One region of the Rhizobium sp. 05L419 genome, then DNA from elsewhere that is predicted to be linked to it. Evidence: predicted binding sites of a transcription regulator. Region 1 holds the regulator's gene; the other holds the start of a gene.

Region 1 (14,905 bases):
AGAGGCTGTCGGCGGCAACGCGTTCGATATTGTAGGGCGGATATCCATCGCTCGCCTTGGAAATCCGCTCGAGGGTCTTTTCCATGGCGTCGAAGCCCAGAAGAAGAGGGCTGGCGAAAGGCGTAATGCGGCTCATCGTTTTCGAAGTCCTCGATACAAGCGACCTTGCCGGACCTGAATTGCAGCATCCGGTTACTGACAATATGGGAATTGCGAAAGCCCCCCGCAAGGCGCAGCCTTGATCGCACAACACTGCCTGCCTTGACAAAGTGCGCGCCGCCTCGCATCAAAACGTGCCCCGCGCCGGCTGTGCCGATTTGCGACGGGATCATGAACAAAAACGGTGCATGCCACGACGTCGCGCACCACGAGGATGGAACGAGCGGAATGGCAGACCCGAGAAAGATCATTATCGACACCGACCCTGGTCAGGACGACGCAGCCGCAATCATGCTGGCATTCGGCAGCCCGGAGGAGCTGGAGGTGCTCGGCATCACCACCGTCGCTGGCAACGTGCCGCTCTCCTACACCAGCCGCAATGCCCGGATCGTCTGCGAGCTGTGCGGCAAGACGGACACCAAAGTCTTTGCAGGCGCCGACAGGCCCATCGCCCGCAAGCTGGTGACTGCGGAACATGTGCACGGCAAAACCGGCCTCGACGGTCCTGTTTTGGACGAGCCGGTCATGCCCCTTCAACCGCAGCATTCCGTCGATTTCATCATCGAGACGCTGCGCAACGAGCCGGAAGGCACCGTGACGCTCTGCACGCTCGGACCGCTGACGAATATCGGCATGGCCTTCCAGAAGGCGCCTGACATCATTGCCCGCATCCGCGAACTGGTGATGATGGGCGGCGGCTTCTTCGAAGGCGGCAACATCTCGCCGGCGGCGGAATTCAACATCTACGTCGATCCCGAGGCAGCCGACATCGTTTTCCGCTCAGGCGTGCCGATCGTGATGATGCCGCTCGACGTGACGCACAAGCTCCTGACCCGCAAGGATCGCGTCAAGCGCATGGCGGACCTGGGCACGCGCCCGGCCATTGCGATGGTGGAGATGCTGGAATTCTTCGAACGCTTCGATATCGAGAAATACGGCTCGGACGGCGGCCCGCTGCACGATCCGACAGTCGTTGCCTATCTGCTGAAACCCGAACTCTTCAAGGGGCGGGACTGCAATGTCGAGATCGAGGTGAAGTCTGAACTGACGGTGGGGATGACAGTTGTCGACTGGTGGCATGTGACCGATCGCAAGCGCAATGCCACGGTCATGCGCGATGTCGATGCGGACGGCTTCTTCGATCTGCTGATCGAGCGCTTCGCCCGCATCTGAACAAACGTCTCGTAAGACGCCTGAGGAATCAGGCGTCCTTCTGGTCGAAAATCGAATTGGTTTCGGTTTCGGCGATCTTCGGGCCGCCCTTTGCGACGCCGACCATGGCAGGGCGCAGAACCCGCTCGCCGATGGTGAAGCCCGCCTGCACGACCTGAACGACCGTATTGTTCGGTACGTCAGGGTTCGGAACCTCGAACATCGCCTGATGGAAGTTCGGATCGAACTTCTGGCCGACCGGCTCCAGCTTGCGAACGCCGTGGCGCTCGAGAGCGGACAGCATCGAGCGCTCGGTCATCTCAACGCCCTCAATCAACGTAGCGAGGCCTGCATCCGCGGAAGCTCGCACATCATCAGGAATGGCATCAATGGCGCGGCGTAGGTTGTCCGAAACGGCAAGCATGTCACGGGCAAAGCCTGCGACCGAATAAGACTTGGCGTCCTTGACTTCGCGCTCGGTGCGGCGGCGCAGGTTGTCCATGTCGGCGGCAAGGCGCAGATAACGATCGCGCAGCTCGCCGTTTTCTGCCTTCAGCAACTCCAACGCATTGGGCTGCTGCGCGGCTTCGGCTGCTGCTTCGTTCTCGACGTTTGCCGCGGTGTCCACTGCGGCATCAGCCGCGGCAGCGTCAGGTCCGTTCTTCGTCGTCTCGTCGGTCATGACGTTCTCCGGTGATTGGTGTCTTTTGGATGTGCCCGATATCGAACTTTGACCGCCAAAAATCAAGTCTGCGTGACGAAGAAGCTATGAAACGCAGGTAACGGCCGCGCGTCTGGCGCCGCAGCACAGCTGCAGCTTGACTTCGTCACGACAAAGTCCTCTACTTTTTAAACTCCTAATATGTGGCAAATTCATCCCGAACGGCTCAGGGAGATACCACGATGGCCGAGCAGACGAGCTATGCTGGAAAGTGCTTTTGCGGCGCCGTTGAAATCACCGTATCCGGCGAGCCTGTCGCGATGGGCTATTGTCATTGCGATTCCTGCCGACAATGGTCGGCTGGCCCGGTCAACGCCTTTACCCTGTGGCCTCCGCAAAGCGTGCGCGTCACAAAAGGCGGGGAGCACGTCGAGGGCTACCAGAAGTCGGATACGAGCGTCCGCAAATTCTGCGAGCTCTGCGGCGGACACCTCTATACCGAGCATCCCCTGTGGGGCGTCACAGATGTCTATGCCGTCATTATCCCCGATCTTCGCTATCAGCCGTCGCTGCACGTCAACTATGCAGAGACGGTGCTCCGCATGAAAGATGGCCTGCCGAAATACAAGGACATGCCTGCGGAGATGGGCGGTTCCGGCGATCTGCTGGCCGAGTAGCTTTGGCGGCATCACTTCGCGGGACGCGACAGCCTCGACATCAGCTGCGCAGTATAGTCGACCATCGGCACAATGCGCGAATAATTCAGGCGCGTCGGCCCGATGACGCCGACGGCACCGACGATACGGTCGTCTTCGTCGCGGTAAGGCGCGACGATCAGCGAAGAGCCGGACAGTGAAAACAGCTTGTTTTCCGAACCTATGAAGATGCGCACGCCCGAGCCGCTTTCGGCCAGGTTCAGCAGCTCGATCAAACTGTCCTTCTTCTCCAGATCGTCAAACAGCATGCGCAGGCGATCGAGATCGTCCGCACCGGCAAGCCCCTCGAGCAGGTTGGCGCGGCCGCGGATGATGAGCTGCGCGGGCTTGCCTTCGTCCGCGCTCCCGGACCACACGGCAATGCCGCGCTCGACGAGATCCCGCGACAGCGCATCGAGTTCGTGGCGAACATTTTCCTTGAGGCGACCGAGTTGGTTGCGCAGTTCCGGCAGGGTCTGACCGCTCATGTGAGCATTGAGGAAATTCGCGGCCTCCGTTAGCTGGGAGGATGTGACGCCGGCCGGCAGCTCGATGATGCGGTTCTCGACCTGATCGTGATCGCCGACGAGGACCGCGAGCGCCTTGGTCGGTTCCAGGCGGATGAACTCGACATGCTTCAGCACAGGGTCGCTCTTGGCGGTAATGACGAGGCCGGCACCGCGCGAAATGCCCGACAGCATCCGGCTTGCCTCGTTCATCATCAATTCCATCGGATTGTCGCGGTTTTCGGCGCGCACCTGACGATCGATATTTGCGCGGTCCTCGGCTGAGAGATCGCCGACCTGCATGAACGCGTCCACGAAGAAGCGCAGACCTATCTGCGTCGGCAGCCGGCCGGCACTGACATGGGGCGAATAGATGAGACCTAGCTCCTCCAGGTCGCTCATGACGTTGCGCACGGAGGCCGGGGACAGCGACATGGGAAGAATGCGCGACAGATTGCGGGAACCGAGCGGTTCGCCGGTCTCCAGATAGCCTTCGACGATGCGGCGAAAGATTTCCTTCGAGCGTTCATCCAGCGCAGCCACGGCATCCGAAATCGACGTCGACCTGAATTCCATTAAGTCTTGCGCACCTGTACTGATGATGATCCTGCAAAATATAGCCAATCTCCCCGCCGTGGCAAAAGGGAAATTGCAAATGAACGCTGCCAATCGTAGAAGCGGTCAACAACATAAAGCACGCGTGATGTTGCCCGGACACGTTTCCCGTTTTCGGCGCTACGCCCCAGGAGAATAGAATGCGGCCTTCAGGCAGAAAAACCGACCAGATGCGCAAGGTTTCCTTCGAGCGCAATTTTTCCAAACATGCGGAAGGCTCCTGTCTGGTGAAGTTCGGCGACACGCATGTGCTTTGCACGGCAAGCCTTGAAGAAAAGACCCCGCCTTGGCTGCGCAACACCGGAAAGGGCTGGGTCACGGCCGAGTACGGCATGCTGCCGCGCGCCACCGGCGAGCGTATGAAGCGCGAGGCCGCCGCCGGCAAGCAGGGCGGCCGCACGCAGGAAATCCAACGGCTGATCGGCCGGTCGCTCCGCGCCGTCGTCGATCTCAAGGAACTCGGCGAGCGTCAGATCACGCTCGACTGCGACGTCATCCAGGCCGACGGCGGGACCCGCACGGCATCGATCACCGGTGCCTGGATCGCGCTCTACGATTGCCTGAAGTGGATGGAAAGCCGCAACATGATCAAGGTGGAGCGCGTTCTGAAGGATCACGTCGCGGCCATCTCCTGCGGCATCTTCGCCAGTCAGCCGGTGATCGACCTCGACTATATCGAGGACTCCTCTGCCGAAACGGACGCCAACTTCGTGATGACGGGTGGCGGCGGCATCGTCGAAATCCAAGGCACTGCCGAAGGTACACCTTTCACCGACGAGGAGTTCGCCTCCCTGATGGGGCTTGCGAAAACCGGCATTGCTGAACTGGTCGAGATGCAAAAGCAGGCCATCGCCTAATGGATGACATGCTGGAAGGCATGCTGGAGACGGCGCTCTATGCGGACGACCTCGACAAGGCTGAGGCTTTCTATGAAGGCGTTCTCGGACTTGCCAAGATCACGCGGGCGGCAAACCGGCATGTTTTCTTCCGCTGCGGCCCAGGCGTCCTGCTGATCTTCAATCCGCAGGAAACCACCAAGTCACCTGAGGCGCGGGCACTGCAGGTTCCGCCGCACGGCACGACGGGTGCGGGCCATGCCTGCTTCCGTGTCTCGGCCGAGAACCTCGACGTGATTGCCCGGCAGCTCAAGGCGGCAAACGTCGAGATCGAATCCGAGGTAAGCTGGCCTCAGGGTGGCCGGTCGATCTATTTTCGCGATCCGGCAGGCAACAGCCTGGAATGCGCCGAAGCCAGAATCTGGGGCATTGAATAGGACACCCAATGCGCAAGCTTGAGACCAAGACCATCGTCGTCGCCAGCCACAATGCAGGCAAGATCAAGGAAATCCAGGATCTGATCGGTCCCTTCGGTTTTACCGCCAAGTCTGCCGCCGACCTGAACTTCGCCGAGCCTGACGAGACGGGAACCACCTTCGAGGAAAACGCTACTATCAAGGCGCTCGCTTCGGCGGAGGCTTCCGGCCTGCCGGCGCTTTCGGACGACTCCGGGCTTGTCATCGACGCACTGGGCGGCGATCCGGGTGTCTATACGGCGAACTGGGCCGAGACCCCCGACGGCACGCGCGATTTCGCCATGGCGATGGAGAAGGTAGAGAAGGCATTGCAGGATGCAGGCGCTACCAAACCGGAACAGCGGAGCGCACGCTTCATCAGCGTGCTGTGCCTTGCGTGGCCGGACGGGCGTACCGAGCTTTTCCGCGGCGAGGTTGAAGGCACCGTCGTCTGGCCGCCGCGCGGCACACAGGGCTTCGGATACGATCCCGTTTTTCAGCCAGAAGGGTATGGCATCACCTTCGGCGAGATGAGCGGCGAGGAGAAGCACGGCTGGAACATAGGCAAGCCGCAGGCGCTTTCGCACCGTGCACGTGCCTTCAAACTCTTTGTCGAAACCTGCCTGGAAGCGTAAGGTCCCGTTCGTGGATAATCTAGATTCCCCTCGCCTGATGCGTGATGCCGTACTGCTGCCCGACACCGGGGAGCCCGGCTTCGGCGTCTACGTGCATTGGCCGTTCTGCGCGGCCAAGTGCCCCTATTGCGACTTCAACAGCCATGTCCGCCATCAACCCGTCGATCAGGAGCGCTTCACTGCCGCCTTCCTGAAGGAAATGGCGAGCATGCGGCAACTGAGCGGACCGAAGACGGTGACCAGCGTCTTTCTTGGTGGCGGCACGCCGTCGCTGATGAACCCGTCCACCGTTTCCGCCATCCTCGACGGCATCGCCAAAGAGTGGCACATGCCCGATGGCATCGAGATCACCATGGAGGCCAACCCTTCCAGCGTCGAGGCAGAGCGTTTCCGCGGCTATCGCGCGGCCGGCGTCAACCGTGTCTCGCTCGGAGTGCAGGCGCTGAACGACCGCGACCTGAAGTTCCTCGGACGCCTGCACGACGTCGCCGATGCCCTGAAAGCGATCAAGCTGGCGCGCGACATCTTCCCGCGCATGTCCTTCGACCTCATCTATGCCCGCCCGAACCAGACGGTGGCGGAATGGGAGCGCGAGCTTAGAGAAGCGATCTCCTACGCCGTCGACCACCTCTCGCTCTACCAGCTGACGATTGAGGAGGGCACGCCCTTCTTCGGCCTGCACAAGGCGGGCAAGCTGGTCGTGCCGGATGACGATCAATCGGCGCTGCTCTATGAGGCGACGCAGGAAATCACCGCCAGCGAGGGCATGCCGGCTTATGAGGTGTCCAATCACGCCCGCCCCGGCGCAGAGAGCCGTCACAATCTTACCTACTGGCGTTACGGCGACTATGCCGGGATCGGCCCCGGCGCGCATGGGCGGCTGACGCGCGGATCCGCGAAGATCGCGACCGCCACCGAGCGCAAGCCGGAGGCTTGGCTGGACCTCGTGGAACGAGACGGCCACGGCGTTCTGGATCAGGAACAGCTCGGCTATGACGAACAGGCCGACGAGCTGCTGCTGATGGGGCTTCGCTTGACGGAGGGCGTGGATCTTGCCCGTTGGCAGCAGCTTTCGGGTCGTGATCCCGACCCGAAGCGCGAGGAATTCCTGCTGGAACACGGCTTCATCGAGCGGATCGGCAATTCCCGGCTTCGCTGCACGCCCTCCGGCATGCTGATCCTCGATTCGGTCGTTGCCGATCTCGCCTGCTAGAGTTCCGCTCTTCGCAAAACCGCTATGCACTTTTGCCGGAATTGCTCTGAATCAGGCGGTTCGCTTCTTCCCCAGAGAGAACAGGCGCCCATCGATGGCCGCAAGGCCGATCGCGATCATCGCCATGCCTACCAGATGCTTGGCCTGCAATTGCTCGCCGAGAACGGCGGCGCCGAGCAGGATGGCGCTGACGGGGATGAGGAAGGTGACAAGCATCAGGTTCGTCGCGCCAGCCGTCGCCAGGATGCGGAAAAACAGCACGTAGGCGATCGCCGTGGATAGCAGCGCGAGACCGAAGAGAGCCATCCAGGTCTCGGCAGAGGGTGCAGCCAGTATCCATGGGCGATCAATCAGCAGGGCGACCGGCAGCATCAGGATAGTGGACGCAGTCACCTGCCCGGCGGCCGGAATGAGCGGTGCCATCCCCATCTGGCGAAAGCGGCGACCGAAGATGCCGGCAAAGGAATAGGAAAGCGCAGCACCCAGCACGGCGAGCTGCGCCAGAACGTTGGCGCCCAGATCCCGCAAGGCATCGAAACCGATCATGTAGGCCACGCCGGCGAAGCCGACGAGCACGCCGAGCAGACGGTTGCCGGTCATCTTCTCATCCGCCGTCAGCATATGCGCAACGACGACGGCAAAGAGTGGTGTCGTCGCGTTGAGGATGGACGCCAGCCCACTGGCGATATGCGTCTGGCCCCAAACGATCAGGCAGAAGGGGATCATGTTGTTGAGGATACCCATGCCGAAAAAGGCGGCCCAGGACTTGCCATCGCGCGGCATGACCTGGCCCGTCGCGCGGACGATGACGTTGAGGGCGATCGCCGCGATCAGCACCCGGCCGGTCACGATCGTGAACGGCGGCAGGCTCTTCACCAGAATGCCGTTGAAGAGGAACGAACCGCCCCATAGCAGGGAGAGCACCAGCAACATTCCCCACTCGGCAAGACCCATCTGTTTCTGTTGCATGACCCTTCTCCCTATTGAACAGGCAAACGGCTTACGTCGCGGCAACTGGCAGCGCCACCCGATTGCTGCGCGGCGTTCACCGCGAATGCCGAATTATTCTCGCTGCATCGCTATTCAAGAATCCCTTTGAGGATCGCTTTCCTGCTGATATTATTTCGAGAAGCGGGTCTCGGCAAACGAGTCTTTTTCGACAAACGCTTTAGCTGAGCTAAATCATGAGCGATTATCTTCCTTCACTCTCCGCGTTGCGCGCTTTCGAAGCGGCGGCCCGGCATCTCAGCATGACGTTGGCGGCGAAGGAGCTCAACGTGACGCCGGGAGCGGTCAGCCTGCAGATCCGCGATCTCGAGGCGGCGCTCGGCGTGAAGCTTTTCGAGCGCAAGACCCGCGCGCTGGCGCTGACGGTGGAAGGCGCCGATTACTTTACGACGCTGAGGGCAGCTTTCCGTCTGGTGCGGGAGGCGACGGCGGCGATTACGGCGCGAGCCCGCGGCGCCGTACTGAATGTTACCTGCACCGCCGGTTTTGCAACCTACTGGCTTGTGCCGCGCCTTGGTCGCTTTGAGGCGATCCACCCCGAGATCGACGTTCGCATCAGCGCCTCGCACCGTGTCCTGGACTTTCAGCGAGACGGTATCGACCTGGCGATCCGGCACGGGCTAGGTGGCTATGACGGACTGGTGAGCGAACGACTGGTGGACGACGAACTCGTGCCCGTCTGCATACCGAAACTCTCCGACTCGCTTGGCGACTCGCCCTCGGCGAATTCGCTCGCGGAGTTCCAGCTCATCCACGATGTCTATCGACACGATTGGCAGCTCTGGTTGGAGGCAGCCGGTGCAACGAAGGTGGACGCTTCGCGCGGGCCGATCTTTATGCATGGCAACGGCGCCTATGAGGCGATGAAAGCCGGCCTCGGCTTCGCTCTGATGCGCCGATCGTTTCTGGCCGGTGAGCTTCAGCATGGTGCCGTCGTCGCTCCCTTCCCGCTGGGCGTTGCAAGCCGCCTCGCCTTCCACCTCGTCTACCCCAGTGCGGCGCTGGAGCGACCGTCGACTGCAGCCTTTCGCCGTTGGCTGCTGTCGGAGGCGGGGGCTAAGGTGACTGTGGCCAATGCGCCGCAATAAAAGTGGAGTATGGCGTTCAAAATTTGCTTTCCTCCGGCCTTTTGTTGAGTATTAAACTCATCAAATTCTATGTGAGCATGCCGGAACCCACACATTGATGAGCATCCGCACCGTCCAAATCAGGGCTACAGTGGCCCGTCTCCTCGCGGCTGCCGCGGTGCGGGAAGCATCGACCGGCGAGGTCGATGGGTAACCGCATGGCCAACGCCCCGCGTCAGAATATCGATCGGAGCGAAGGGCTCCGGGGCCGTCTCTCGCCCGCGTTTGTCGGCGAGCACGCCTGGTGCCGAGAGAGGATGCTGCTGGCGACGGAGCTTGCAGCCGGCGTTTCCCTGACCGACTTCTTCGGCAATGGCGGATTTCAGCGAGCAATCGACCGCTATGCGGAAGCCTCTAGCGGCAACGGCGCCGTCGTCTCGATGTGGTCTCTCTACTACTTCTCGTGCCTGATCATTCCCTATCTTCTCGCCCGCCAGCTTGCCGCCCAGGCTCTACCTGTCGCATTCTGCGAGATGACCATTGCGCTCTCGGAGGACGGCCTGCCGCGGGCCTTCGGCGTACCTCATGCGGGGCGCATCGAGGACCATATCGGCCCGGACGGTTTCGAGGCGATCGGGCCAATGCTCGAAACGCACCTCGGCCACGCCGTTGTACAACTGAAGGCTTGCGGCGTCTCGACCAAGCTTTGCTGGAACAATGCGGCAGTCTACATCGACTACGCGCTCCGCCTGGCCAATAGAGAAGCGGGGGTGGCGGCGGCCGATCTGCCGCTCTTCATTCGCGGCTGCCTGCCGGATGGAGGCGTGAACCCATTTTGCGGCTGCTTGCAACAGGTCGAGGACGACGGCGAGCGCGTGGCCCGGCGCAAGATCTGCTGCCTGCGCTACATGCTTCCCGGCGTACCGAGCTGCGGCAAGCGTTGCGCACTGCCGAGCCAGAGAAACCAGCACTGAGCTGCTCGGTAACGCGGCCCTCCCTCCAACGCCCGCGGCGAATCCGCTTGCCAATCGGCCAAGCGGGCGGCGGCGTGCTCGATGGAATGGGGATCCTCAAGGTAAAACGGCCGGAATTGCTTCCGGCCGCCGAATTCTGAGGAAACGTCGCAGACTATTCGTTGATCAGGCGCTTCAGGAGCTCGATCTCATGCGACAGCTTGGTGTCACCCGAAATCAGTTCCTCGATCTTGCGCACAGCATGCAGGACCGTCGTATGATCGCGTCCGCCGAAGCGACGGCCGATTTCCGGGAAGGAGCGCGGCGTCAGCGTCTTCGCCAGATACATGGCGATCTGGCGCGGCTTGACGATGACGCGGGTGCGGCGGTTCGACACCAGTTCCTGGCGCGAAACGTTGTAGTGTCGTGCGACGATACGTTGGATGTCTTCGATGCGCACACGGCGCGGCTCGCCCGAGCCGACGAGGTGGGCGAGCAGTTCGTCCACACGCTCGATCGACAGGTTCGGCTCGAAAGAGCGGCGGAAGAGCAGCTGGTTGAAGGCACCTTCCAGTTCGCGGCCGCTTGCCGTGATGCTACGGGCGACGTGGTTCAGCAGCTCAGTCGAGATTTCCAGCGACGGATCCTCGGCACGAGCGACCGCAAGACGACGCTTGAGGATTTCGAGCCGCATCTCGTAGTCCGGGCCGTCGAGTTCAATGGCGACGCCACCCTGCAGACGCGAACGGACGCGGGGATCGAGCGACTCTAGCTCCCACGGCGCGCGGTCGGCCGCAACCACAACCTGCTTGGCGCTGTCGAGCAGCATGTTCAGGAGATGGCAGAACTCGTGCTGAATCATCTTGCCTTGCAGGAACTGCATGTCGTCGATGATCAGGAGGTCGATATTGCGCAACGAGTCTTTCAGCGTCAGCGCGTCATTGTCGCGGATCGCAGTCGCAAAGCGCCACATGAAGTATTCCGCCGTCAGATAGACGACGCGCAGCGCCCGCGGGTTCTGCACGGCCGCATTGGCAATCGCCTGCAGCAGATGCGTCTTGCCGAGACCGACGGTCGAATGAACGAAAAGCGGATTGAAGCGCACGGCGCCTTGGCCTGCCTCGGCAATCGTCTTTGCCGCTGCAAGGGCAACGCGGTTGGAGCTCCCCTCGACGAATGTATCGAAGGTGAAGCGATTATCGAGTGGAGAGCCGAACAGAGGCTGTCCCCAGCCTGCCGTTGCCGGACGGGCTGCGGCAGCAGCCGAAACCGCCTGCTGTGCGATATGGCCCGCCTGTTGGGCGACCGGTCGGCGCACCTGCGACACCAAGGATGCAGGCTCTTGGGCAACCGCCTCCTCCGTTGGTTTGGCAGCGCGGGTTGCGGTGCGGACCAGGATCTCGACCTTGAGAATTTCCGCGTCCTCCGCCTGGAAGATGCCGGTGATCATGTCAAGGTATCGATTGTTGATCCAGGATTTCAGAAACGTCGTCGGCACGGTGAGCCGCACGACACTTTTAGAGACCGAATGCAGCTTCAGCCGCGCAAACCAGCTTGCGTAGACATCCGGACCCACTTGCGCCTTCAGGCGTGCGCTTACGCGCTCAAAAAGTATGCCATTCTTCATGTCTCCCTTTTCCCCCGCCGCTTCTGGGCAAATAGAGCCAAACGCCAGAGATGTCCTGTCACTGTTGTCCAAAACATCCACCGCCATTGAATTCATGTGCATATTGCCGCCTTCCAATTCCACCGGGCGGCTTTTTCCGTCGCCCGATTATTTCCCCGCTGTGGCCAGAAAATGGCGCCCTCATGCGCCACCCACCAGCCGGTTCACTCAAACGCCTGCCTCAAAACACGAGACGACTATCAGGAGGGCAACGGCGCTCGCATCATAGGGCGTCCGCTTCACCTCCCATGCTGGTCCCCGTCCCTCATCCTTACGGTCGCCAGCAGCCTGCGTATGATTTCCCTTCTTCTTAGGCTTCACGCAAAAACGCAAAGCCGTTTGAAAACGCACACGACATCCCGTTCCGCGGCAGCCACAGCCGCGGTCCAATCTGCACCAGTGCGTGAGAATCCGGAGGCCAAAGCTCCCCGTAACAAAAGACACAAAGCAATCAGCCTGCCGACGTGGCAGTTTCAGACCAAGCCTTAAACAGGTGATGTCCGAGCCCCTTGTTGACCGGCATTTAGGCAGGATCGGGTGCGGAGATCAACGATGAATTTTACGCAAAATTAAGATGGCCCCGTTGACTCCGGCAGCACTCTTAGGGCGTCACGCCACTGTCAAAAAAGAATCGCTTTTGAATCAAGGAGATTCCTCAAACTGGCAATTTTGACACGCATAAAAAGAAAAAAAGAAAAAAGCTTCTTGACTCGTTTCAGACCCCGCAGCGGAAGGTGCGAGTCGTGAAAGCTGAAAGCATCCTGACGCAAGCCATTGTTTTTGTTTTGTTTTTTGTGTCATCCACCCGACATGAAGGAGTCACCGAATTAACCATTGGGACAACCGTACGGTGGAATCGAAAAAGCCCGACAAAGTTGCCGGGCTAATCATAATAATCGGTTTATTAACGAAAGATTATGCGGTCGCAGCGACCGAAAGAGCCTTCACACGAGCTGCCAGGCGCGAAACCTTGCGGGAAGCCGTGTTGGAGTGAAGAACGCCCTTGCTTGCGGCGCGAGCCAGTTCCGGCTGCGCGGCGAGGAAAGCTTCCTTTGCCTTGGCAGCATCACCGGATGCGATTGCCTCTTCGACCTGGCGAACGAAAGTACGAACGCGCGAGCGACGAGCCTTGTTGACGTCGGTACGGCGGGCGATCTTGCGGGTCGCTTTTTTCGCCGAAGTTGTATTGGCCATGGATGCCTCTCTCAAGAATTCGAACAAACTCCGCGATCACCGCGGGCCCTGCGGCCACTTCATACAGCAATGCGGGAGCATAATCGGAAAACCGGAGTGGCTTCCCGAACCTTGGGCGGGCATATAACCCTAAAGCCGACCGGCGTCAACGCGCATTTTCAAGGAAAAGCCGCCTTCGCTCCGGGGATCAGCGGTTCCTGAAGGCGGGTTTACGCTTTTCGATGAAGGCAGTCATTCCTTCCTTTTGATCCTCGGTGGAGAAGAGGCTATGGAAGAGCCGGCGCTCGAAACGCAGGCCTTCTTCCAGCGTCGTCTCCAATGCCCGGTTGACGGCTTCCTTGGCCATAAGCACCGAAGGGCGCGACAGCGAGGCGATCTTGGCCGCCGCCTCCAATGCTTCATCTAGCAGCCGGTCTGGCGCCACCACACGCGAAACCAGTCCCGCGCGCTCGGCTTCCGCCGCATCCATGATCCGGCCGGTCAGAATCAGGTCCATCGCCTTCGACTTGCCGACGGCCCGTGTGAGCCGCTGCGACCCGCCCATGCCGGGAATGACGCCGAGGGTGATCTCGGGCTGGCCGAACCTGGCCGTCTCCGAGGCAATGATGAAATCGCACATCATGGCGAGTTCGCAGCCGCCGCCGAGTGCAAATCCGCTGACGGCCGCGATCACCGGCTTGCGAACCTTGGCAACATCGTCCCACCCGCTCATAAGGTCGCGGCCGTAGACGTCTGCAAATTCCAACGGCTGCATTTCCTTGATGTCGGCACCGGCGGCGAAAGCACGCTCGGAGCCCGTCAGCACGATCGCACCGATCGCGTCGTCGGCCTGAAAACCGGCATGCGCACGCAGCAATTCCTGCAGCACGGTCGAATTCAGGGCATTGAGCGCCTGCGGGCGGTTCAGCGTGATGAGCCCGACGGCGCCGCGGGTTTCGACGATCAGCGTTTCATAGGCCATGGATTTCCTCCCAGTCGGCTTGCTATTTCTGGCATACGGGGCAGTAGAAGGTCGAGCGCCCCGCCTGGACGATACGCGTGACCGTACCGCCGCAGGCCGGCGTGCGGCAAGGTAGACTTTCGCGGTCATAGACTGAAAAAGAATGCTGGAAATAGCCGAGCGAACCGTCCGTCTGGATGTGATCGCGCAGCGACGATCCCCCGGCCTTGATGGCGTCGGCAATCACATCGCGGATCGAGGCGATCAGCAGTTCCATCTGCTTGTTCGGCTTGCCTGTCTTGGTCACCAGGGTGGCTGCGGCACGCGTCGGGTGCAGGTGCGAGCGCCACAGCGCCTCACAGACATATATATTGCCGAGACCGGCAATATTCTTCTGGTCGAGCAGCGCGCTCTTCAGCGGCTGCGCCTTGCCGGCGAAGCGTTCCGCCAGATAGGCGGCACTCAGCAAATTGCCTGTCGGTTCCGGTCCGAGACCGACGAGGAACGGGTTGATGTCGAGCGCGGTCCGTGCAGCAATATCCATGAAGCCGAAACGCCGGGGGTCGTTGTAAATGACGCGACTGGGGCCGGCTGGGCCTTCCAGGTGGAAGATTGCGTGATCGTGCTTCGTGTCTTTCGACCGGGGATAGTGAAACTCACCGGGCGCATCGCCAGGCGCATCCGGGGCGGAGCCTGCCTCGATGCGGAAGGATCCCGACATACCGAGGTGGGAAATGATGGTGGTGCCGTCGTCGAGATCGATCAGCAGATACTTGGCGCGGCGGCCAAGTGCCACGATCGTTCGGCCCGATGCCTTCGCTTCCAAGCCATCCGGAAAGGGAAAGCGCAGGTCCTTGCGACGCAGCTCGAGCCTTGCGATGCGGGCGCCCTCCATGGTCGGGGCAAGCCCGCGTCGGACGGTTTCGACTTCTGGCAATTCCGGCATCTCAACCCATCTATATCCAGAGGATTTCCGCTTTTCTTCGAATCTCGAAAACGCTCTATCTTTTTGTTTCTACGCAATCCAGACGCAAAACCGCTACGCGCTTTTGCTGGACTTGCTCTAACATGTTTCAACCGCGGTCGATGTGCGCTATAGCGCCAAGGTGCCGCGGATCGGACCGTGGCCCACAGATAGCGCCGCCGACCT
Region 2 (14,905 bases), on a different contig from region 1:
GCGGCAATGGCGAGGGTTTTCAGAGACATGGTTTTTCTTCCTCTGTCTTGCGAATGAAATTGGACAAGCCCGAAACAGAAGTGCCAGACGAGCCGGGGAGGTGGCGCCGAGACGTGGGGCTCACGGATACTTCGTGCCCGTTGGAGACGTGCCGTTTGCCGTTTCAGAGCTTCGCCGCCTTGCGCAGCGCATCGTTGATCCGCCCCTGCCAGCCCTTGCCGGTTGCCTTGAAGGCATCGATCACATCAGGATCGAGCCGCAACGAAATCTGCCGCTTCGGCATCTCCACGGCAGGCCGTCCGCGCGACCGGCGAATGCTCTCGGCAAGTCCGGGAAACACCTCGACAAAGGGACGGGCTATCCTGAGGTCTTCTTCGGTCCATTCGGGATTGTCCGGGTCTTCGGCAGTCCCTTTTTGGATCCTTGCCTCCCCTTCGTCAGTGAGAGGTCTGATCACCCGATTGGAATTGTTCATGTGGTCTCCTTTCCTGGCGGCTGGCCGGGGGCAGCGATATGACCGAAATGCCTTGCGCCCCAAGGATTGCAAAGACGACCGCGATCACGGCTTCGGTCCAGAACCCGACGGCTTTCAGGCGGCGTTCCCTTGCTGGAACGATCAACGCGTCAGCGAAGAAATCCAGCCGGTGCTTCTCGAAATTCCTTATGCGTTTCGGCTCATCAGAGCCAATTTCCATAGGCAGAATATCACAAAATAAAAGTGATACAATAAATCCTTGACTGCGTCCGCGATACGCTGCAATTCAATAGGCGGCAATCACGCGGTGAATGATCTGGTAGTCGACGCTTTCTTCGCCGATTGGCACGACCGGCCATGACCATTCGGCTTTCGCCGCCGGCGGCGAGACGCCGTGCAAGAGGTCCGCGTGATCGTGGACTTTGCCGGTGCGGTCGATGACGGCGTAGGAAATGTCGGTGAGAAGGCAGGTTCTGCAGGGCAGGGCGGCCAGATCGCCAAGATGGGCACTGATCAGTCGCGCGACGGTGTCATCGGGCATCCGGCCCGGTTCCTCGGCCTCGCAGCGCCGCACCACGCCACGGCCGATCTGCGACAGGAGGTTGGCGGAGACGACGAAATCGAGATAGGGAACGCCGCGCAGAAAGCCGAGAGGTTCGGGTACCCTGCCTGCCGCCAGTTCATCATAGCCCGACAAGTCGCGCTCGATCAGCCGCACGTTGCGATAGCCCTTGAATGTAAGCCACAGCCGCACCGACGCGAGATGAACGAGGTCAACGAGCACGACCGTATCAAAGGCTTCCGCGAGTTCCTTAATCGGCACATCGCGAAGCAGGCCGGAGCCGAGAACGACGGCCGTCCGCCTCTGGCGAAGGCCTGGCATCGCCTGCAGGATTGCGTTGCGGCTATTCTCCTCATGCTCCGCCCATTGCCGGCTGCAGCGGCCGGCGCGCGACCAGAGATTGACCGAGTACCCTATGAATTTCCGGTGCGCCTTTTGCGTCACCGGCATTGTCGCGGCATAGACAAGCGCCTCGGCAATCATGATGTAGCTCCCGCCATACGATCTCAATCCTTCGATCAATCGATTCTGTGTTCCGGATCAAGGGCCTTCGCCCTTGCCGCACCGGGCCCAATCCGCTAGGAAACCGCCACTGTCACAGTGAGCGGAAGACGTTGGAAATGAACGACAAGCAGAAGAAACCACAAAAGCTCAGGGCCAGACTTCCCCGCGGCTTCGTCGATCGTTCGGCGGCCGATATTCGCGCCGTCAACGAGATGACCGCGAAGATCCGCGGAGTCTATGAGCATTATGGTTTCGATCCTGTCGAGACGCCGCTGTTCGAATACACCGATGCGCTAGGCAAGTTCCTGCCGGATGCCGACCGGCCGAACGAGGGCGTCTTCTCGCTGCAGGACGACGACGACCAGTGGATGTCGCTGCGCTACGACCTGACGGCGCCGCTCGCCCGCCACGTGGCGGAGAACTTCAACGAAATCCAGCTTCCCTACCGCACCTATCGCGCCGGTTATGTCTTCCGCAACGAGAAGCCCGGCCCGGGTCGCTTCCGCCAGTTCATGCAGTTCGATGCCGACACCGTCGGCGCGCCGGGCGTCCAGGCCGATGCCGAAATGTGCATGATGATGGCCGATACGCTCGAAGCCCTCGGCATCAAGCGCGGCGACTACGTCATCCGCGTCAACAACCGCAAGGTTCTGGACGGCGTGCTGGAAGCGATCGGCCTCGGCGGCGATGACAAGGCCTTGCAGCGGCTCAACGTTTTGCGCGCCATCGACAAGCTCGACAAGTTCGGCCCCGAGGGCGTGCGTCTACTCCTTGGTCCGGGGCGCAAAGATGAAAGCGGTGACTTCACCAAGGGCGTGGGGCTTTGGTCTTGGCAGATCGAAGCTGTGCTTGCGGTGGTAACGTCCTCAAGCGTCCCTAGCCTTCAGCAGGTGCTTGATCAAGTTACGGCCAAGACCGGGGGCGTCCCGGACGAGTTTGGCGGAATGTCTCATCTGCCATATGACGACGCCGTCAACCTGCTCACCGAGCAACTTGAACCGATGATCCGGGCGGCCGGATATGGCGCTGATCGCATCAAGATCGATCCTTCCTGTGTTCGCGGCCTCGAATACTACACCGGCCCAGTCTACGAAGCCGAACTCACCTTCGACGTCACCAACGAGAAGGGCGAGAAGGTCGTCTTCGGTTCCGTCGGCGGTGGCGGCCGTTATGATGGTCTTGTTTCCCGCTTCATGGGCCAGCCCGTTCCGGCGACCGGTTTTTCCATCGGCGTCTCGCGCCTGATGACGGCGCTGAAGAACCTCGGCAAGCTCGGCCAGAGCGACGTTATCGCGCCTGTGCTCGTCACCGTCATGGACGGCGATGTCGAGGCGATGGGCCGCTACCAGCGCATGACGCAGGAGCTGCGCGCTGCCGGCATCCGCGCCGAGATGTACCAGGGCAACTGGAAGAAGTTCGGCAACCAGCTGAAATATGCCGATCGCCGCGGCTGTCCCGTCGCCATCATCCAGGGCGGCGACGAGCGCGCCGAGGGTGTCGTGCAGATCAAGGACCTGATCGAGGGCAAACGCCTGTCCGGCGAGATCGACGACAACGCCAGCTGGCGCGAAGCCCGTGTTGCACAGGAAACCGTTCCCCAAGCCGATCTGGTCGCCAAGGTGAAGGAAATCCTCGCTGCGCAGGCCGAAGACCGGAAGCGAGCTCAGAATGTGCGGTAGACCTCTCCCCAACCCCTCCCCACAGGCGGGAGGGGCATTGAGCCGCGCCGCCCTGCTCAACGGACCCTTTGCTCGCGCGGGAAACTGCCCGATTTCGCTCGACAAGCGCACCGGGTTAGCCCCACCCCCTTGTGGGGAGGGGTCGGGGAGGGGACTTTTCCCTGGAGCAACACCATGCCCCTGATAAATCTCCCCGATTTCTCTACCGAACTCCTGTCGGAATTCGCCGCACGTCGCACCGAACGCGTCGATACCCCTGTCATCCAGCCGGCCGAACCCTTCCTCGATATCGCCGGCGAAGACCTTCGCCGTCGCATCTTCATGACAGAGAGCGAGACGGGCGCGAGCTTGTGCCTGCGCCCCGAGTTCACCATCCCCGTCTGCCTGCAGCATATCGAGACGGCGACCGGCACGCCGAAGCGCTATTCCTATCTTGGCGAAGTCTTCCGCCAGCGCCGCGAAGGCGGTAGCGAATTCTATCAGGCGGGCATCGAGGATCTCGGCGACATCAACATCTCGAGTGCCGATGCGCGTGCGATCGGCGATGCAACCGGCATTCTCTCCCGTCTTCTACCCGGCAAGCGCCTTTCGGTGACGCTCGGCGATCAGGCGGTCTTCGAAGCCGTCGTTCAGGCGCTAGGCCTGCCGCTCGGCTGGCAGAAGCGCCTGATCCATGCCTTCGGCAACATGATCCAGCTGGAAACGCTGCTGGCGAGCCTGGTCAGCCCCCAATTCGTCACGGGCCTCGATGATGACGTCGCCCGTCTGGTCGGCGCTGACGACGAGGCGGCCCTCGTGGCTCACATCGACGCGACCATGCACCGGACCGGTTATTCCTCGAACGCCAGCCGTTCACCGCACGACATCGCGCGTCGGCTGAAGGAGAAGCTGATCCTTTCGGAAACCCGCCTCGATGACGCGGCCTTTGGAGTGCTGGAAAAATTCCTGTCGCTCAACGTGCCGCTCATCAATGCCTCCGCGGCTCTTTCGGGTTTTGCGGATGCGGCTGGTCTCAAGCTTGGAAACGCGCTTTCCCGCTTCGATGGCCGAGTGGCTGCTCTTGCAAACGCAGGCGTCGATCTCTCCCTGATCGATTATCGCGCTGCGTTTGGGCGTCCGCTCGACTACTATACCGGCCTTGTGTTCGAGATCGGCGTGGAAGGTTCGCAGCAGGTTCTCGCAGGCGGCGGCAGGTTCGACAGGCTGATGACCTTCCTCGGCGCCAAGGATCGCATTCCGGCCGTCGGCTTTTCACTCTGGCTGGATCGCATCGAAACCGAGAGGGCCGCCTGATGACCATTACCATCGCGCTCCCCTCAAAGGGCCGCATGAAGGAAGACGCCTCGGCCATTTTCGAACGCGCCGGAATGCCGATCACGGCGGTCGGCAACGATCGCTCCTATCGCGGCCGGGTCGAGGGCTGGGACGATGTCGAAGTCGCGTTTCTCTCCGCTTCGGAAATTTCCCGCGAGATCAGAAACGGCACCGTCGATTTCGGCGTCACCGGCGAGGACCTGATCCGCGAAGGTCTCGCGGAAGCCGACAAGCGCGTCGAGTTCTGCGCTCGCCTCGGCTTCGGGCATGCCGACGTCATTGTCGCCGTGCCCGAGATCTGGCTCGATGTCGATACGATGGCCGATCTGGGGGACGTCGCCGCCGACTTCCGTGCCCGCCATGGCCGCCGCCTGGCCATTGCCACGAAATACTGGCGCCTGACGCAGCAGTTCTTCTCCAGCCAGCACGGCATCCAGCTCTATCGCATCGTCGAGAGCCTGGGCGCAACCGAAGGCGCGCCGGCATCCGGTTCGGCGGACATCATCGTCGACATCACCTCGACGGGCTCAACGCTTCGGGCGAACCATCTGAAGGTTCTTTCCGACGGCGTCATCCTGCGTTCGGAGGCTTGCCTGGTGCGCGCCCGCAAGGAGAGCCATGCCGATCAGCCGTCGGTCGCAAGACTGATCGACGCCGTTCGCTCGGCGCTGTAATGGTCGGCGAGGACGACAACGTCGTTTCGCTCTACGAGCACAACGCCGTGGCATTCGACGCGCTTCGCGGCCGCAATTTGTTCGAAAAGCCGTGGCTGGACCGGTTCACCTCGCTCGTGCCGCCACGCGGCGATATTCTCGACCTTGGCTGTGGTGGAGCGGAGCCGATTGCATCGAGCCTGATCCGCGGCGGCTTTCGCGTCACGGGGGTCGATGCGTCGGAGACGCTGATCGGACTCTGCCGCCAGCGCTTCGCCGATCGGTCATGGTTCGTCGCCGATATGCGAGAATTTTCTCTGCCAGCGAAATATAATGGCATTCTCGCCTGGCACAGTTTCTTCCACCTGAAGCAGGACGACCAGCGGGCGATGTTCCCGCGGTTCGCAGCCCTTGCGGCGCCGGGTGCGGCGCTGATGTTCACCGCAGGCCATTTCGACGGCGTGGCGATGGGCGAGTTCGCCGGCGAACCGCTCTATCACGCCAGCCTCTCGTTCGAGGAGTATACGGCCCTGCTGTCGGAAAATGGCTTTGCGGTCGTCGCGCAGATGTCGCAAGATCCGCAATGCGGCGGCGCGACCGTCTGGCTGGCGAAGCGGGTTCCATAGCCTGCATTCGGTCGATGGCGGCATCGAACCCGTCAGATGGGATGGGCATGCGCATCACCGGACAATGCCATTGCGGTTACGTGACCTACGAGGCGGTGATTGACCCCCTTGCGGTCGGCATCTGCCACCTGAGAGATAGGTGCAGCATCGACCAGCGCGTCGAACTCGAACCCTGTCGGCAGGTCTGGTGCCGTTCGGCCGTGCCGTGGCTGTCCGATATCGCAGCGCTTCCCGGCGCCGAGCGGGAGGGTTAACCAACGACAAAACCCGCCGTCTGGTGACGGCGGGTCAAGCATGCTGGGGAAGAAGCTCTTAGCGCTTAGGCAGCAGCATAGGCGCCGCGGCGGGCGTCGAGCGAGTAGACGCCCGGACCGACGATGGCGAGCAAGATGTAGGCGCCGGCCAGCGTGAAGTTCTTCATGACCATGATCTGGTTGAGGGCATTGATCCATCCGTTTGCTGCAGCTGGGAAATCAGGAACGTTGACGGCCGGCAGATGGAAGACCAGCGCGGTGAAGATGCAGAAGGCAGCCAGCAGAAAGCCGATGATCTTGGTCTGGTAGCCGAGCAGGACGGCAAGGCCGGTCACCAGCTCGAAGGCGCCAGCGAGATAGGCCAGTGCCGCCGAGGCCGGAAGACCCGCACCGGCGATCATGCCAGCCGTGCCTGCAGGATCCGTGAGCTTACCGAACCCGGCCATGATGAACATGAAGGCGAGCAGCACGCGGGCGACGAGAATGGCGATGTTATTGGTATTCGACATGGGACGTTGTCTCCGGTTGAATGGTGGTTGAGGTCTTGTGCCCCCGGCACGGTCTTGACCTCGGATGACACGTTGTCGCCTTTTTTCGTCGTCGTGGAAAGATAAACGAACGCAGACACTTTGTTCGCTATTGTTGAACGAATAATCCGGGCGGACGCTGCTTGTCACTGCCATCCGCCCTCTTCTATGGTCGGCCACCGAAACACGGAGAACACGATGGCAGACCTTTCAGCATTTCCGATCGCAGCCCGTTGGCCGGCGGATAATCCCGATATCATCCAGCTTTACTCGCTTCCGACGCCGAACGGCGTGAAGGTTTCCATCGCGCTTGAAGAGCTCGGCTTGCCATACGAGGCGCATCTGATTTCTTTTGGCACCAACGACCAGAAATCGCCGGAGTTCGTCTCGCTCAACCCGAACGGCCGCATCCCGGCGATCATCGATCCCAACGGACCCGACGGAAAGCCGATCGGCCTCTTCGAATCGGGCGCTATCCTTCTTTATCTCGCGGAAAAGACCGGCAAGCTCATTCCGGCAGATGCGACCGGCCGGTACGAAACAATCCAGTGGGTCTTCTTCCAGATGGCCGGTATCGGGCCGATGCTGGGTCAGTTCGGCCACTTCTACAAGTTCGCCGCCGACAAGGTCGCGAACAATTCCTATCCGATGGAGCGGTATCGCGATGAGGGGAAACGCCTGCTCGGCGTTTTGGAGGAGAGGTTAAAGGGCCACCAATGGATCATGGGCGATCTCTACACGATTGCCGACATCACCACGTTTCCATGGATCCGTGGCGCCGACGTTTTCTATGGCGGCAGGGAGGAATTGGAGTACGCGAAATTCCCGGCTGTTATGGATTGGCTGGAGCGCTGCATCGCACGACCGGCCAGCGAAAAGGGTCTGAACATGCCGCGGCGTCCGGCCTGATCGCCCGGAGGCAAGGAAGGCCAGTCCCGCGGGGCTGGCTTTCTGTCTGAGATATCTATTGGCGACGGGCGAAAGCGCCGCCGATGTCGTTCTTGAGGCGTGGAAAAACGAACATGCCAAGCATGCTGCCGCCATACCCCTCCTCGTAGCCGCTGGACTCGCCCATGCAGAAGAGCGGCTGTCGGTAGCCGTTCGGCATGGTGATCGTCGTCGAGAAACAGAAGGACGCCGACAGCGTCGCTGCCTGTTCGAAGATCTCCAGGATGCGATTGTGATCGCTCCGGTCATAGCAGCGCATGAGGCTCAGGAGGCCGCACTCCGGCACTGACAAACCATGCAGCTTGGCGCTGCGCGCCTTGAGACTGATCACGCCGCTAGACAAATCCCCTACCCATGTTTCAGCGACGGAAAATTGAGCGAGCATCTCCGGGTCGTTGTCGTTGAGTTCCAGCGATCCCGGCATGAGTGGTGCGGTAGCGGTGGTCTTGGCGATCTTAAACAAATTTTTCCCCATTTTGGGGGCAGCGTTCCCCTGCTGCGCTCCCGACAAATATGGACAGGTTTATGCCACCCGGGCGTCATGCTCGGGGGACCCGGGAAAAGGGGTACGGACGATCGGTTCCTTTTTAAGGGCACCCGCGTCCACTTTCTCCGGAAAAATATACACAACTTATAATTTAAATATTGAAAATCTAATTCTGAGTTTGACGTCAGTACCGAGTAATCGAGAGAGCCCTGTCACACAGGACCTCTCGCTGTCCAACGAAGCGTGAAACGCAGCGCGGATTTATAGGAATTTTTTCGCAAACGGCAATCGCTTTTTGCACGCCCACGTTTTGTCGGTGCAACGCGACATTTGGATGAAATCGCGCAGGAATGGCAAAAAAATCGCTAAATAACCAAAAAATGATGGACTGAAACGATTACGGCAGCCGTCAAATCTGACAAAGCCTCACAAACCGATGCGATCTTCGACAAATTCAGCGTTGAAAAAAAGCGTGACGTCGCAAGCTTGGCGCAAGCTTCGTGTCCGGGCGGAGCGCTCGGCTCAGCTTGATCAAACGTTTTAGCTCGCGACAGCGGGAAATTCGGCCGAGGCGTGGACGAATCAGGCAACGAAAAAAGGGCGGCCCGAAGACCGCCCTTCTGTTCCGGAGACCGGAAATGGATCAGCGAAGGCTTTTGCCTATCACATCATGTCCATGCCGCCCATGCCGCCCATGCCGCCAGGCATGCCACCAGCAGAATCCTTCTTCGGCAGTTCGGCGATCATGGCTTCGGTGGTGATCAGCAGCGATGCGACAGAAGCAGCGTTCTGCAGAGCCGTGCGAACAACCTTGAGCGGGTCGACGATGCCCATGACGATCATGTCGCCATATTCGGACGTCTGGGCGTTGTAGCCGTAGTTGTCCTGGTCCTTGTCGAGCACCTTGCCGACAACGATCGAAGCTTCGTCACCAGCGTTTTCAGCGATCTGGCGAACCAGCGACTGCAGGGCGCGGCGAACGATGTTGATGCCGGCTTCCTGGTCGTCGTTTTCACCCTTTGCGGTGATCTTCGTGGAAGAGCGCAGAAGAGCGATGCCGCCGCCGGCGACGATGCCTTCCTGAACAGCAGCGCGCGTCGCGTTGAGGGCGTCGTCGATGCGGTCCTTCTTTTCCTTGACTTCGACTTCCGTCGAGCCGCCAACGCGGATGACGGCAACGCCGCCAGCGAGCTTGGCAAGGCGTTCCTGCAGCTTTTCGCGGTCATAATCCGACGAGGTCTCTTCGATCTGAGCCTTGATCTGCGCAACGCGGCCTTCGATGTCGGTCTTGGCGCCAGCGCCGTCGACGATCGTGGTGTTTTCCTTGGAGATCGAAACCTTCTTCGAACGGCCGAGCATGTCGAGCGTTACGGATTCGAGCTTGATGCCGAGGTCTTCGGAGATGACAGTGCCGCCTGTCAGGATGGCGATGTCTTCGAGCATTGCCTTGCGGCGATCGCCGAAGCCAGGAGCCTTGACAGCAGCAATCTTCAGGCCGCCGCGCAGCTTGTTGACGACGAGCGTTGCAAGAGCTTCGCCTTCGACGTCTTCAGCAATGATGAGGAGCGGCTTGCCGGTCTGGACGACAGCTTCGAGAACCGGGAGCATCGACTGCAGGTTCGAGAGCTTCTTCTCGTGAAGGAGAATGAAGACGTCTTCGAGGTCTGCGATCATCTTCTCCGGGTTGGTCACGAAGTACGGGCTGAGGTAGCCGCGGTCGAACTGCATGCCTTCGACGACTTCGAGTTCGGTTTCGGCGGTCTTGGCTTCTTCAACCGTGATGACGCCTTCATTGCCGACCTTCTGCATGGCTTCAGCAATGTCGAGACCGACCTGCTTGTCGCCGTTTGCGGAGATCGTGCCGACCTGCGCGACTTCTTCCGAAGTGGAGATCTTCTTGGCCTTGGCCTGGAGATCCTTCACGACGTCGGCAACGGCGAGGTCGATGCCACGCTTCAGGTCCATCGGGTTCATGCCGGCTGCAACAGCCTTGTTGCCTTCGCGAACGATCGCCTGGGCAAGAACGGTTGCGGTCGTGGTGCCGTCGCCGGCGATATCGTTGGTCTTCGAAGCAACTTCGCGGACCATCTGGGCGCCCATGTTCTCGAACTTGTCTTCAAGTTCGATTTCCTTGGCGACAGAAACGCCGTCCTTGGTGATGCGCGGAGCGCCGAAGGACTTGTCGATGATGACATTGCGACCCTTCGGGCCGAGCGTTACCTTCACTGCGTCAGCGAGAATGTCGACGCCACGCAGCATCTTTTCGCGCGCGGTGCGGCCAAACTTGATTTCTTTAGCTGCCATGATTGAAACTCCTGAATTCGAGTTGTCCGGGTTCTGGACCCGTCGGCTATGTCGGAAAGGCAGTCGGCTGATTAGCCGATGATGCCCATGATGTCGGCTTCCTTCATGATCAGAAGGTCTTCGCCGTCGATCTTGACTTCGGTGCCGGACCACTTGCCGAACAGAACGCGGTCGCCAGCCTTGACGTCGAGAGCGACGACCTTGCCGGACTCGTCACGAGCGCCGGAACCGACGGCGACGATTTCGCCTTCCTGCGGCTTTTCCTTAGCGGTATCGGGAATGATGATGCCGCCCTTGGTCTTGGCTTCGGACTCAACGCGGCGAACAACGACGCGATCGTGAAGGGGGCGGAAGTTGGTGCTTGCCATTGTCTAATCCCTCGATCAAATGACACTTGCGGGCCAGAAACGGCCCGCACGGATGGATGTTAGCACTCGCCTGTTGTGAGTGCTAGCGGCCTGCATTTAGGGATGGCACGTAGGGGAGTCAAGGATAACCTCGCAATTTTCAATAGGACACCTGTGCAACTTTTTGATGGCAGAAAGCCCGATCCCGCGAAAAATCATCCAGGATCGCAGATAGTCTTGGACGAACAATCGTTTGTCGGCAGCTGCGGCGCATTGACCATGTGACGGAAATCGCTGCGACGCGGCGCGAGCCGCCCGTCTCCCGGTCAACGCATTGGGCCAGCGCGTTGGGCCAGCGCGTTGGGATTGTCGCATATCCGTGCCAATGATATCGAGCAGAGCGACGCCGAGAAAAACACGATCGCGCTGATGGCCGGGCGAGGGGCAAAAGACCGTGAATGAAATAACCCCGGCCGATGATGTCGTGGCGGCACCGTCGCTACAGGAGGCTATGCGCGTTTGGGCGAAAATCGGCTGCTTGAGCTTCGGCGGGCCTGCCGGCCAGATTGCGCTGATGCACAAGGTCGTCGTCGAGGAAAAACGCTGGATCTCGGAAGAGCGGTTCCTGCATGCGCTGAGCTACTGCATGCTGCTGCCAGGACCGGAGGCGCAGCAGCTTGCAACCTACATCGGCTGGCTCATGCACGGTATCCGCGGCGGGTTGCTGGCCGGGCTTCTCTTCATCCTTCCGGGCTTCGCCGTCATTCTGGTGCTGTCCGGCCTCTACGCGTATTTTCAGGATGCGGCCTGGCTCTCGGCCCTGTTCTTCGGGCTCAAGGCCGCAGTTCTCGCCATTGTCATCGAAGCTCTGCTGAGGCTGGGACGTCGGGCGCTGAGGGGCCGCTTTCACTATTGTATCGCAGCCGCCTCGTTCCTGGCGCTATTCCTCCTGAACCTGCCGTTCCCACTGGTCGTGATCCTGGCGGGCGCAGCCGGCTTTGCGATGAGGCGAGACAAGCAGTGGAACGACCCGCCAGCGGACGTGGCAACGCGCCCCTATTTCCTGCCGCTGACGACGCGTTCCATTGCCAAGCCCCTCATCGTCCTCGTGTTCTGGATACTCGTCTGGCAGTCCCCTCTGCTTTTTGTGCGCAGCCTGGATGGGCCGGCAGACCTGATTGCGGAGACGCTGAGCGGCGAGACCAACGTCTTCGGTGCGGTCTTCGTCTTCTTTTCCAAGATGGCGGTCATCACTTTTGGTGGCGCCTATGCCGTCCTGTCCTATGTCGCGCAGGTCGCTGTCGGAAAATACGCTTGGCTGAAACCCGGCGAGATGCTGGATGGTCTGGCGCTCGCCGAGACCACGCCCGGCCCTCTGGTGCTGGTGCTTTGCTTCGTGGGCTTCCTTGCCGGGTTCCGCAATCCCATCGCCATGGCGCCGCTGGCGGGTGGCCTGTTCGGCGCATCGCTGGCGGCATGGGCGACGTTCGTCCCAAGCTTCATCTGGATCTTCGCCGGCGCCCCGTTCATCGAGAAGCTGCGCGATAACGCGACGCTTTCCGCAGCCATGTCGGCGATCACGGCCGCCGTCGTCGGCGTCATTCTCAACCTGGCGCTCTGGTTTGGTCTGCACGTGCTCTTTGCCGAGGTGGGACGTGTCGCGCTGTTGACGGGCGGGGCAGGTTTGCCGCTGGTCAGCCTCGCCTGGCCGGAATGGCGAACGCTTGATGTCGCAGGGCTCGGGCTTTTTCTCGTGGCCTGCGTGCTGCTCTTCCGTTTCAAGCTCGGGATGGTGAAGATCCTGGTGATTTGCGCGCTGGCCGGCCTGCTCGTGAAAGCCGGAGAGGTATTTCTGTAACGCCTGTCCGGCGGACTTTTGCGACCAGCGACCGCAAAATGCCTTGCCATCGCGCATTGCCTTTGCGATGTCAGCCGTCACTCTACGCAAATCGGGAAATCGGAATGGCCAAGCGGATCGAGAACCTTGCGGAAATCACCAGCCGGTACGACGCGGTGTTCTGCGATGTATGGGGGGTCCTGCACAACGGCATCGATCCCTTCCCGAAAGCCGCTCAGGCGCTCGAGGCCGCCCGCGCCGAGGGCCTGACGGTCGTCCTCATCACCAATTCTCCGCGCATTGCTTCGCAGGTGGTGACGCAGCTTCAGCAGATCGGAATCCAGGACGGCGCCTATGACCGGATCGTGACGTCGGGCGATGTGACCCGCCGCCTTATTGCGGAAGGCCCCAGGAAGGTCTTTCTTCTCGGCCCGGAGCGCGATGTCGCCCTCATTGAAGGTCTCGGCGTGGAACGCGTCGACGCCAGGGAGGCCGATAGCGTCGTCTGCACCGGCTTCTTCGACGACGAGGCGGAAACCCCGGAAGACTATACGGAGATGCTGACGGATTTTCGGGCGCGCAATGTGCCGATGATCTGCGCCAATCCCGATCTCGTTGTCGAGCGTGGTCACCGCATCATTCCCTGCGCCGGCGCAATGGCCGCCTACTACACGCAGCTTGGTGGCGAGACCCGCATCGCCGGCAAGCCGCACACGCCAATCTATGACGCGGTTCTGTCCGTTGCCCGGCAAGCGCATGGCGATTTTCCGCTGGACCGCGTTCTGGCGATAGGTGACGGCATGCCGACCGACGTGCGCGGCGCTCTCGATTACGGCCTCGATCTCCTCTATATCAGCGGCGGCATCCATGCGCAGGAGTACACCCTGAATGGCGAGACCGACGAGGCGATCCTCACAGCCTACCTGGAGCGGGAAAGAGCGACGCCGAAGTGGTGGATGCCCCGCCTCGCATAAGAGACCCCGCATTAGAAAAGCCAGCCGATGACCGTCTTTCACCGCAACGAAACCCGCAACCCCTTGCCCACCCACCTCAGTGGCGGCGTTATCGCCATCGGCAATTTCGACGGCGTCCATCGCGGCCATCAATCGGTTCTGAATCGGGCGCTGGAGATTGCCAGCGAGCGCGGCATTCCGGCGCTCGTGCTGACGTTCGAGCCGCATCCGCGCACCGTCTTCCGGCCGGAAACCCCCGTCTTCCGCATCACGCCGGCTCCGCTTCGCGCGCGCATTCTCGAAGCCATGGACTTCAACGCCGTCATCGAGTACCCCTTCGACCTCGCATTCTCGCAGCGTTCCGCCGATGATTTCATCCATTCGATCCTCAAGGATTGGCTGGGCGCGTCCGAAGTCGTCACCGGCGTCGATTTTCACTTCGGCCGCGGACGCGAAGGCGGCCCCGCGTTCCTGATGGATGCCGGCGACAAATACGGCTTCGGCGTCACGCTGATCGATGCGTTTCGCGACGAGAATGCCGACGTCGTGTCGTCGAGCCGTATCCGAGAACGGCTGAAGGACGGGGATGTCAGCGAGGCCGCCGGCATGCTCGGCTACCACTATACCGTGGAGGCTGAGGTGATCGACGGCGAGAAGCTCGGGCGGCAGCTCGGTTTTCCGACCGCCAACATGCGCTTGCCGCCGGAAGTCGAGCTTAAGTCCGGCATCTACGCCGTCCGCTTCCGCCTGGCCGACGGCACACTCCATGATGCGGTGGCGAGCTATGGCCGGCGCCCGACCGTGACCGACACCGGCGCACCGCTTCTCGAAACCTATCTTTTCGATTTCAGTGGCGATCTCTACGGCCAGATCTGTTGCGTGTCCTTCTTCGGCTTTCTGCGCCCGGAGCTGAAATTCGACGGCCTGGAGCCGCTGGTCCAGCAGATCAAGCTTGACGAGGAAGAGGCGAGGGCGCTGCTTTCAGGCGTGCAGCCGCTTGGCGAGCTCGACCGCAGGATCTGCTTTTCGTGACGTTCAGGCACTTTTGCGCTGAGAGTTCCAAGCCCAATTCCCTCTTCCTTTTCCCGGCAAAAGCGCCTATGAACCGGCGCGATGAGTAAATTCCGGCTGGCGATCACGATACGAATTATCGGCCCGGCCTTCCGCGCGCGCTAAGCGGCCGGAAGGTCCGGGTTTTTGGCGCTCGTCAAACGAGCGCCTCCGTCGCCAAACATTTTCAAGCCCGTTGCGCCATCCCGAGGCGCCAGAGACGATTGCTAGACATGACCGATACAGCCGAAAAGATCGACTACTCGAAGACCCTCTATCTGCCCGAAACCGATTTCCCGATGCGCGCCGGCCTGCCGCAGAAGGAGCCGGAAACGGTGGCCCGCTGGCAGCAGATGGGTCTCTACAAGAAGCTGCGTGCTTCCGC

What was found. The regulator HrcA, encoded in region 1, represses chaperone genes, less so after heat shock. The targets are predictions, from matches to a motif close to GTTAGCACTCNCNNNNNGNGAGTGCTAAC.
Positions count from the first base shown of each region.
Region 2: groES (co-chaperone GroES) is a predicted target of HrcA. The motif match lies at 10,760-10,788, and genes of this name have one in related genera.

Region 1 covers NZ_JBFTOF010000009.1:102,020-116,924, forward strand. Annotated here, with positions in the region: gene AC1DMK_RS14220 (Hsp20 family protein) at 1-136, opposite strand, end outside; gene AC1DMK_RS14225 (nucleoside hydrolase) at 388-1,332, shown strand; gene grpE (nucleotide exchange factor GrpE) at 1,361-1,993, opposite strand; gene AC1DMK_RS14235 (GFA family protein) at 2,215-2,649, shown strand; gene hrcA (heat-inducible transcriptional repressor HrcA) at 2,661-3,749, opposite strand; gene rph (ribonuclease PH) at 3,929-4,645, shown strand; gene AC1DMK_RS14250 (VOC family protein) at 4,645-5,061, shown strand; gene rdgB (RdgB/HAM1 family non-canonical purine NTP pyrophosphatase) at 5,070-5,714, shown strand; gene hemW (radical SAM family heme chaperone HemW) at 5,752-6,927, shown strand; gene AC1DMK_RS14265 (DMT family transporter) at 6,979-7,896, opposite strand; gene gcvA (transcriptional regulator GcvA) at 8,112-9,023, shown strand; gene fhuF (siderophore-iron reductase FhuF) at 9,221-9,976, shown strand; gene dnaA (chromosomal replication initiator protein DnaA) at 10,131-11,684, opposite strand; gene rpsT (30S ribosomal protein S20) at 12,537-12,815, opposite strand; gene AC1DMK_RS14290 (enoyl-CoA hydratase) at 13,003-13,776, opposite strand; gene mutM (bifunctional DNA-formamidopyrimidine glycosylase/DNA-(apurinic or apyrimidinic site) lyase) at 13,799-14,701, opposite strand.
Region 2 covers NZ_JBFTOF010000015.1:36,739-51,643, reverse strand. Annotated here, with positions in the region: gene copM (CopM family metallochaperone) at 1-29, opposite strand, end outside; gene AC1DMK_RS18915 (BrnA antitoxin family protein) at 164-475, opposite strand; gene AC1DMK_RS18910 (hypothetical protein) at 762-1,520, opposite strand; gene hisS (histidine--tRNA ligase) at 1,658-3,220, shown strand; gene AC1DMK_RS18900 (ATP phosphoribosyltransferase regulatory subunit) at 3,395-4,513, shown strand; gene hisG (ATP phosphoribosyltransferase) at 4,513-5,208, shown strand; gene AC1DMK_RS18890 (class I SAM-dependent methyltransferase) at 5,208-5,813, shown strand; gene AC1DMK_RS18885 (hypothetical protein) at 5,861-6,067, shown strand; gene AC1DMK_RS18880 (DoxX family protein) at 6,133-6,576, opposite strand; gene AC1DMK_RS18875 (glutathione binding-like protein) at 6,793-7,503, shown strand; gene AC1DMK_RS18870 (hypothetical protein) at 7,559-8,005, opposite strand; gene groL (chaperonin GroEL) at 8,693-10,333, opposite strand; gene groES (co-chaperone GroES) at 10,405-10,701, opposite strand; gene chrA (chromate efflux transporter) at 11,192-12,538, shown strand; gene AC1DMK_RS18850 (TIGR01459 family HAD-type hydrolase) at 12,643-13,491, shown strand; gene AC1DMK_RS18845 (bifunctional riboflavin kinase/FAD synthetase) at 13,519-14,502, shown strand; gene ileS (isoleucine--tRNA ligase) at 14,754-14,905, shown strand, end outside.